Regions from separate parts of the Cupriavidus sp. GW821-FHT02F09 genome, predicted to be linked through region 2. Evidence: riboswitches for the same ligand, from Rfam matches in the RefSeq annotation. Region 2 holds a riboswitch; the other holds the start of a gene.
What was found. Region 2 has a riboswitch for ZMP and ZTP ahead of glyA (serine hydroxymethyltransferase). Riboswitches for the same ligand answer to the same signal wherever they lie in the genome.
Positions count from the first base shown of each region.

Region 1 (4,175 bases), on a different contig from region 2:
ATCCCCCGCGAATTTGTCGAGAGCATCGTGCCCAACGAATACACCCGTAGGCACGTAGAGCACGCAGTCCTCGGTATAGAGCGCCTCGATCGCCGCGCGACGACGCGCTGCGTCGCCTTCGCCGAAGACCTCCTGGAGGTTGCGATCAAGCAGTTCATGGGTACGGTCATTCATAACACACTCCTTAATCGATGACTGTGGACCTTTGCGGTCGCATGGGGTGGAAATCTCTTAAGTCTCTTGCATGTCCATTTCCTGTAGCAGCTGCTTCAGGAAGATGCGGGATGTGGTGCCGCGCTACTGAGCGAGGGCCAAGGTCTTCGTGACGGCGGTGATGACGGCTAACTGTCCTTCGAGTCTGCGTACCATGATCTATCTCCTGGGTGGCGTGGTGCGACGAGTAAGTGCGACGAGTGGTGCGACGAGACAAATCTATGACGTCATGCTAATTTTCGAAATAGAAATGAATGAAAACCATCGTTGCAGGATTGTCGATGTCAAAACTACCGGATTTCGAAGGGCTCGCGATGTTCGCGAAAGTTGCCGAAGAAGGCTCGTTCGCTGCGGCGGCAACTGCCATGGGGGTCTCGGTCGCCACGGTCTCCAGGGCCGTTACCCGTCTTGAAGAACGGCTGGGAGGTCGACTGTTCAACCGCACCTCCCGACGACTTGCACTCACGGACTATGGCCACACGCTTGCCGAGCGAGCGGCGAGAATCTACGCGGAGGCTGAGGAAGCGGAGGATTTCGCACGTGAGACGTCAAGCCGGCCACGTGGTCTCGTAAAGCTCGCGGCGCCGCTCTCCTTTGGTGCTCGCTGGGTGGCTCCGCTGTTGCCCGAGTTCTTTCGGACCTATCCGGATATTTCCGTCGAACTTCATCTCACGGACGCACAGACTGATCTGATTGGCGATGGCTTTGACGCCGCCCTGCGCATCGCCATCATGGAAGACTCGTCACTCGTCGCACGTCTCATTGCACCTGTGCGGCGATTTGTCGTGGCATCTCCAGCCTATCTGTCTCACCATGGCCATCCTCAGCACCCGCAAGACCTTGGCGCCCACCAGTGCCTTACCTACACCAACAGGAGTAAGCGCGACGTCTGGCGATTTACCCATGAAAGTGGCGAGGAATGCACCGTCACACCAACCGGAGCGTTGCGAGGAACGAGCGTGGAGGCATTGCTGCCCACGGTCCTCGCTGGACTTGCCATCACCGAGCTTCCTGAGTTTGTCGCGACGCAGTATTTCCGGGACAAACAGCTCGAGCCCGTTTTGACCGATTGGCGCTTGCCTGAAGGTGGTTTGTATTTCGTCACGCCCACTGCCCGCGCGCGGCCCGCGAAGGTGAGTGCGTTGGCCGATTTCTTCATCTCCAGACTCACCGCGGCGCAGTGGAGCGCAGAGACGTCTATGGATGGGGAATCATCCGGGCACCGCAGAAGGTAATTTCCTCTTTCTTCGATGGCCGATCTCAGTCCGACGGACGCCAGTGATCGTCCCAGGTTGGCTGGTTGTCTGTCAGCGCAAGACCACGGCGCCTCCGAGCCTAAAGTATTTTCTCCTGTGCTATGATTTCTGCACTCATGTGACTGGCGCATACAGATAGGGCACTATCGGGGAGCGTGAGGTTGCTAGCCGCCGCGCGCCTGGGCATTACCTACTATCCTTGGAGATGGGTTATGCCTGATTTTGCACAGTTGCTCATGTTTGCTCTTGTGGCGTTGGGAATGGTTTTAACGCCGGGGCCGAACATGATTTATCTAATTTCCCGCTCAATTTGCCAAGGTAGACGCGCAGGCCTCATTTCATTGGGCGGCGTTGCTCTGGGCTTTGTGTTCTACATGCTCTGCGCGGCATTCGGAATTACGGCCTTCGTATTTGCGGTACCTTACGCCTACGATACGCTTCGCTTTGGCGGCGCTTTGTACCTTCTATATCTTGCCTGGCAAGCGGTCAAACCGGGCGGACGGTCCGCATTTGCAGTGCGCGACCTGCCGGTCGATACCCCAAGGAAGCTCTTCAGCATGGGGTTTATCACCAACCTGGCGAATCCAAAAATCGCCGTCATGTATCTGTCTCTGCTTCCCCAATTTATTACGGAAGGACACGGCAGCGTTCTTACCCAGTCGCTGGCGCTCGGCGGCGTTCAGATTTCGATCAGCCTCGCTGTGAATGCACTGATCATCGTGACGGCCGGATCGATATCTACCTTCCTGTCAGGACGCCCGCAGTGGCTATTGGTGCAGCGCTGGCTGATGGGAAGCGTTCTGACAGGTCTGGCGGTGCGGATGGCATACGAATCCAAGAAATAGCAACACCTTGCCAATACGCCGGCGCATCAGCCGGCGGCCAACGTCCGTGGCCCTGAGCAGGCCATCGTGAACCTGCAGGAAGGTGCCCCGAGCGTCGAACTGGCGCATGTGCAGCCCACTGGCCTACCTGGGCGCTGCCGGGGCGCACGACTCACCCAGAACCAGGTCAAGCGGCACATTCACGCTACGCGGTTGCCTCCCCCCCTCCCCGGCCAAGCGGTCAAGCATCAGATGTGCGGCGGCCTGCGCGGCACGCTCGATGTCAAAGCGTAGCGTGGTTAGCGGGGGATACATCAACTCTAGCGTCTCCGGCGTACCGATGCCGATCACCGAAAGGTCTCTGGGAATATCCAGCCCCGCCTTGCGCGCAACATAAATGGCTCCGGAGAGCAGGCGCGTTCCTAGGCCGATGATTGCAGTGGGGGGTGCGGAAAGAGCGAGCATGGTCGCCATTTGGGTGCGTGACGAATCGATCGCCGAGCGTGACATACAGACTAGTGCCGGGTCGAACACCAAACCTGCCTCCGCAAGGGCATCCCGGTAGCCGAGCAGCTTTTCGCGCCCTGGACGAATGTGCTCGCCGGGCCCGAACAACGCGATACGGCGGTGACCCAATGAAATCAGATACGCCATTGCCTGCTTCACACCGCTACGATGGTCCAAATAGACCGCGTCCATTGGTAGCGGCGTTTCCCGATCCAGAATCACCACCGGTAAGCTGCAGCCGCTGAACAGGCTGTCGGCGGGGTCCGCGCTCTCCAGGCTCGGCGCGGCAATGATGCCCTCTAGCCGGCGGGTCTCGAACAGCGCAACCAGTTCGCGGTCGCGCCGTGGCTGGTCCAGTGTATTGCCGACCAACATGGAGTACCCGGCGGCCTGCATATGCTTCTCGACTTCGCTGAAATGCGCCGCCAGCAGCGGGTTGCCGATGTTCGAAACCAGGTAGCCGACCGTCTTGCTACGCCCGGTGCGCAGGTGGCGGGCGGCAAAGCTGGGTTCATAGTTCAGTGCCTCCACAGCCGCATGCACCCGGGCTCGCAGCGCCTGGCTGGCATAGCCGGTGCCGTTCAGCACCCGCGACACGCTGCCAATGGAAACCCCCGCCGCCTCAGCCACATCCCTGACGGAAATCCTTTGCGTCATGGTCTTCCCTAATGAAAACGTTCCACAGTTGGACGCCAAATTTGTTGCCTGCTAAGTTAGCACAAACGGAAATCGTTTTCACATTTCCGCTCACCTAACCCAGACAGCGCCAAACTATCCCATGCAGCAAGACCGTCCTTCGCGCCCTCTCGCCGCCCCCCCCTGGCGCCGACTTTACGGGCGAGGCCACGTGTGGATCCCTGAGCGGCAGGCCAGGCGAAGCGCAGTAAGCCTGGCGCGGCTCCGTCCGGAGCATGCCGCTGGCAATCACAACGACAACGGAGACATCCCATGCTTCACAGACTGATCTGTGTGGTCGCGGCCGCGCTCGCCCTGCACACGGCGGGGCCGGTACTGGCCGAAACCTATCCCTCACGGCCAATTCGCCTGGTAGTGCCGTTCCCGCCCGGTGGCACTGCGGACATTTTCGGACGGCTGCTCAGCCAGCAGCTCACGCAAAGCCTCGGGCAGCCGGTGCTGGTGGAGAACCGCGCCGGTGCGGGCGGAAACATCGGCGCGGCCGCCGTCGCCAATGCACCGGCGGACGGCTACACCTTGCTGCTGGGCACGATCGGCACCCACGGCATCAACCCGACGCTATACGCCAACCTTCCCTACGACCCAAAGAAGGACTTCCAGCCTGTGGCCCTGGTCTCCTCCGGTGCCAATGTATTGGTCGTCAACCCGACGTTGCCGGCACGCAATGTGAAGGAGTTGA
Region 1 is NZ_JBWKVH010000001.1:252,484-256,658, reverse strand. Features, by position in the region: gene AC07XB_RS01380 (nuclear transport factor 2 family protein) at 1-174, opposite strand, end outside; gene AC07XB_RS01375 (LysR family transcriptional regulator) at 495-1,448, shown strand; ZMP/ZTP riboswitch at 1,578-1,661, shown strand; gene AC07XB_RS01370 (LysE family translocator) at 1,682-2,314, shown strand; gene AC07XB_RS01365 (LacI family DNA-binding transcriptional regulator) at 2,438-3,457, opposite strand; gene AC07XB_RS01360 (Bug family tripartite tricarboxylate transporter substrate binding protein) at 3,749-4,175, shown strand, end outside.
Region 1: it holds a riboswitch for ZMP and ZTP, as region 2 does, so the genes downstream of both, AC07XB_RS01370 (LysE family translocator) here and glyA (serine hydroxymethyltransferase) in region 2, are expected to answer to the same signal.

Region 2 (4,175 bases):
TCGCTGATCAGATTGGATGATTCCGTCGTCATCCTGCTGCGATGGATGAAGGCGCTGAAGTTCGGAACTGCTGCTGCCGCCAGGATGGCGAGAACCGAAAGCGCCACCATCAGCTCGATGAGAGTGAAGCCGGCTTGCCGAGTGGCGCGTAGCGCAGAGGGGAGGGGGGAGAGGTTGGCAGCGCGCCGGAGGGCGTAGGGGCGTGAATCGGCCAACGCTGCCCATGCACTGCGCAGCGCTTTCCCCGGTGCCCACGATAGCCTGGTGCGCACAAGTGCAACCAAGCCCGCTGCCGCAAGGCAGGAAGGCTGACCCATGTTCGACTCCCGTCCGAAAACTGTTTTTTTTCTTGTTGGCGTATTTCGCCTCTCCGGGCGAGTCCACCGTACCTTCCGTTTTTATATAGGAAGGTAGTGCAGATTAAACAACTTTCCTTGGAAGTCTGCTACCCCTTCCGTGGGGTAGACGCCGAAAACTCATCCAGCATGTCGCGGAATTCCGACACATCCTCAAAACTCCGATACACCGAAGCAAACCGGATATAAGCAATTTTGTCCAACCGGCGCAGCTCGCGCATGACCAGTTCCCCGACCTGGCTGCTGGGGATTTCCTTCTCGCCGAGGGCGAGCAGTTTCTCTTCGATGCGGGTGATGGAGGCGTCGATGGCTTCGGCCGAGACCGGGCGCTTGCGCAGGGCGAGGCGCATCGAGTCTTTCAGCTTGTCGCGGGTATAGTCCGCGCGGGAGCCGTTTTTCTTGACGATGGCGGGGAAGAACAGCTCGATCCGCTCATAGGTGGTGAAGCGGCGGTCGCAGGATTCACAGCGGCGGCGGCGGCGCACCGTATCGCCTTCTTCCGACATGCGCGTGTCCAGGACCTGGGTGTTGGAGTGAGCGCAAAAAGGGCATTTCATGCCTGACCACCTCGAAGTATGAGCCGGGGCGCGTGCCGCGCAGGCAGCGTTTTGTCATTCTGTGTCGCGCCGGGCTGGGTTGGCAAGGCCCGCCGCAGGCGCGGCGCGCGCCGCGGCGGGGCTGCCGGCCACCCGCGCGTGGCGGGTGGCGCTGGGCTTTAGCCGTAGACCGGGAAACGCTTGGTCAGGGCTGCCACTTGCTCGCGCACGCGCGCGATGTTGGCCAGGTCGTGCGGGTTTTCCAGCACGTCGGCGACGAGGTTGGCCACCAGGCGGGCTTCTTCTTCCTTGAAGCCGCGGGTGGTCATTGCCGGCGAGCCCAGGCGGATGCCCGAGGTGACGAACGGCTTTTCCGGGTCGTTGGGGATGGCGTTCTTGTTGACGGTGATGTGTGCTTCGCCCAGGACCTTTTCGGCTTCCTTGCCGGTGATCTGCATCGCGCGCAGGTCGACCAGCATGACGTGGCTTTCGGTGCGGCCGGAGACGATGCGCAGGCCGCGCTCGATCAGGGTTTCGGCCAACACGCGGGCGTTCTTGACCACTTGCTGCTGGTAGGTCTTGAACTCGGGCGACAGGGCTTCCTTGAACGCGACTGCCTTGCCGGCGATCACGTGCATCAGGGGGCCGCCCTGGATGCCGGGGAAGATGGCCGAGTTGATGGCCTTCTCATGCTCGGCCTTCATCAGGATCACGCCACCGCGCGGGCCGCGCAGGCTCTTGTGGGTGGTGGTGGTGACGAAGTCGGCGTGCGGCACCGGGTTGGGGTACTCGCCGGCGGCGATCAGGCCGGCGTAGTGGGCCATGTCGACCATGAACAGGGCGCCGATGGACTTGGCTACCTTGGAGATGCGTTCGAAGTCGATGCGCAGGGCGAAGGCCGAGGCGCCGGCGATGATCAGCTTGGGCTTCTTTTCCTGCGCCAGCTTTTCCAGTGCGTCGTAGTCGATGTCTTCGTTGGCGTCCAGGCCGTAGCTGACCACGTTGAACCATTTGCCGCTCATGTTGAGCGCCATGCCGTGGGTCAGGTGGCCGCCTTCGGCCAGGCTCATGCCCATGATGGTGTCACCCGGCTTCAGGGCGGCGAAGAACACGCCCTGGTTGGCCTGCGAGCCGGAATTGGGCTGCACGTTGGCGGCTTCGGCGCCGAACAGTTGCTTGACGCGGTCGATGGCCAGCTGCTCCACGACGTCGACGTACTCGCAGCCACCGTAGTAGCGCTTGCCGGGATAGCCTTCGGCGTACTTGTTGGTCAGTTGCGAGCCTTGCGCGGCCATCACGGCCGGCGAGGTGTAGTTTTCCGAGGCGATCAGCTCGATGTGCTCTTCCTGGCGCTGGTCTTCCTTCTGGATGGCGGCAAAAAGCTCGGGGTCGATCTGGTCGATCGTATAGCGGCTGCGTTCGAACATGGCGAAAACTCGTCTGAAAAAAGGGGAATTCCGAATGGCTTCGGGGTAGGGCGCGCGGGGAAGGCACAGGCGACCGGCGCTGGACGCGTTAGCTATCCGGCGCAGGGCGCACCCTGCTTCCCATTCGCTGCCCAGGCGAGCGGCAGGCGCTTGAAACATCGCGCCAGAGAACTTTGCGCTTCCTCGTGGTAGTGCCCACTGACTTCGCCAGTCGCGCAAGATGGAATGGTTGGCGGCAGTTTAACGCGAGGCGCTGGCCCGCTGCAAGACGGTGCTGCGGGGCCAAAGACCGAAAGTCAATGCCTTGTCCGTCAGGTAATGTAATTGTTGTAATGTCGGGCAAGGGTTTACACCGGGTCGGGCTGGCTGCCGTTACAATCGCGGCCATGAGCAACAATGTGTGGGCCTTGCGGGTGTACTGGGAAGACACCGACGCGGGCGGCGTAGTGTTCTACGCCAATTACCTCAAGTTCTTCGAGCGCGCCCGTACCGAGTGGCTGCGCTCGCTTGGCATCGAACAGCAAGCGCTGGCCGATGAGTCGGGCGTCGTCTTCATCGTCAGAAGCACGGCGGTGGACTACAATGCCCCCGCCCGTCTGGACGACTTGCTTGAGATCCGGACACAGATTGAACGGGTTGGCCCGGCGTCGGTCCAATTCGCCCAAGAAGCTTGGCGTGGTGAGCAATTGCTGGCTACTGGCGCCATCCGGGTTGGGTGTGTTGATCGTAGCACATTTCGCCCGACTCCCATTCCCGCTCCCGTCCTTGCAACCATCAAGACCGCTCGATGAATCCCGTGACCGTCACGCAAGACCTGTCGATCATTTCGCTGGTGCTGCACGCCAGTGTGCTGGCACAGGCCGTCATGGCCCTGCTGCTGGTGATGTCCCTGTTCTCGTGGACATATATTTTCCGCAAGCATTTCTCCCTGCGCGCCGCGCGGACCCAGACCGAGGGGTTCGAGCGCGACTTCTGGGCCGGCGGCGACCTGCAGGCCCTGTACCAGAGCGCAGCCAACAATCGTCACAACACAGGCGCGCTGGAACGGATCTTTGAGTCCGGCATGGGCGAGTACCTGAAGGCGCGCGAGCGCAACAATGACGCCGGCGCGCTGCTCGATGCCGCACGGCGTGCGATGCGCGCGGCCTATCAGCGTGAGATGGATGTGATGGAGTCGCATCTTCCGTTTCTGGCGTCGGTAGGTTCGGTCAGCCCGTACATCGGCTTGTTCGGCACCGTATGGGGGATCATGAACGCCTTCCGCGGCTTGTCAAATGTGCAGCAGGCAACGCTTGCGGCCGTGGCGCCCGGCATTGCGGAGGCGCTGGTCGCCACCGCTATCGGCCTGTTCGCGGCGATTCCGGCGGTCATTGCCTACAACCGCTACGCCACCGAAGTGGATCGCCTAGCCATCCGCTTCGAGAGCTTCATGGAAGAGTTCCTGAACATCCTGCAACGGCAGACCCGCTAAAGCGCCGAAGCCACCAACGTCTTCGGTCAAGGAGAACCAGCAATGGCAGCGATACAGCGCCGTGGCGGCTCGCGCCGCCGGGCCAGTGCCGACATCAACGTCGTGCCTTACATTGACGTGATGCTGGTGCTGCTCGTCATTTTCATGGTGGCGGCACCGATCGTGAATCCCGCCGTGGTTGACCTGCCCAGCGTGGCCAACGCCACCCAGCAGCAAAAGGCCCCCCCCATTGTCGTGACCGTGCATGAGGACGGCGCACTGACCGCGCGCGGCAAGGATAACGCCGGCAACAGCTTTGAGCGCAAGCTCGACAAGCAGGGCCTGATCGACTTCGTGCATCAGCGCCAGAACGAGAATCCCGATCAGCCGGTGGTGATCGCCGCCG
Region 2 is NZ_JBWKVH010000005.1:94,404-98,578, forward strand. Features, by position in the region: gene AC07XB_RS07845 (GspH/FimT family pseudopilin) at 1-317, opposite strand, end outside; gene nrdR (transcriptional regulator NrdR) at 446-913, opposite strand; gene glyA (serine hydroxymethyltransferase) at 1,072-2,319, opposite strand; ZMP/ZTP riboswitch at 2,442-2,544, opposite strand; gene ybgC (tol-pal system-associated acyl-CoA thioesterase) at 2,706-3,110, shown strand; gene tolQ (protein TolQ) at 3,107-3,790, shown strand; gene tolR (protein TolR) at 3,833-4,175, shown strand, end outside.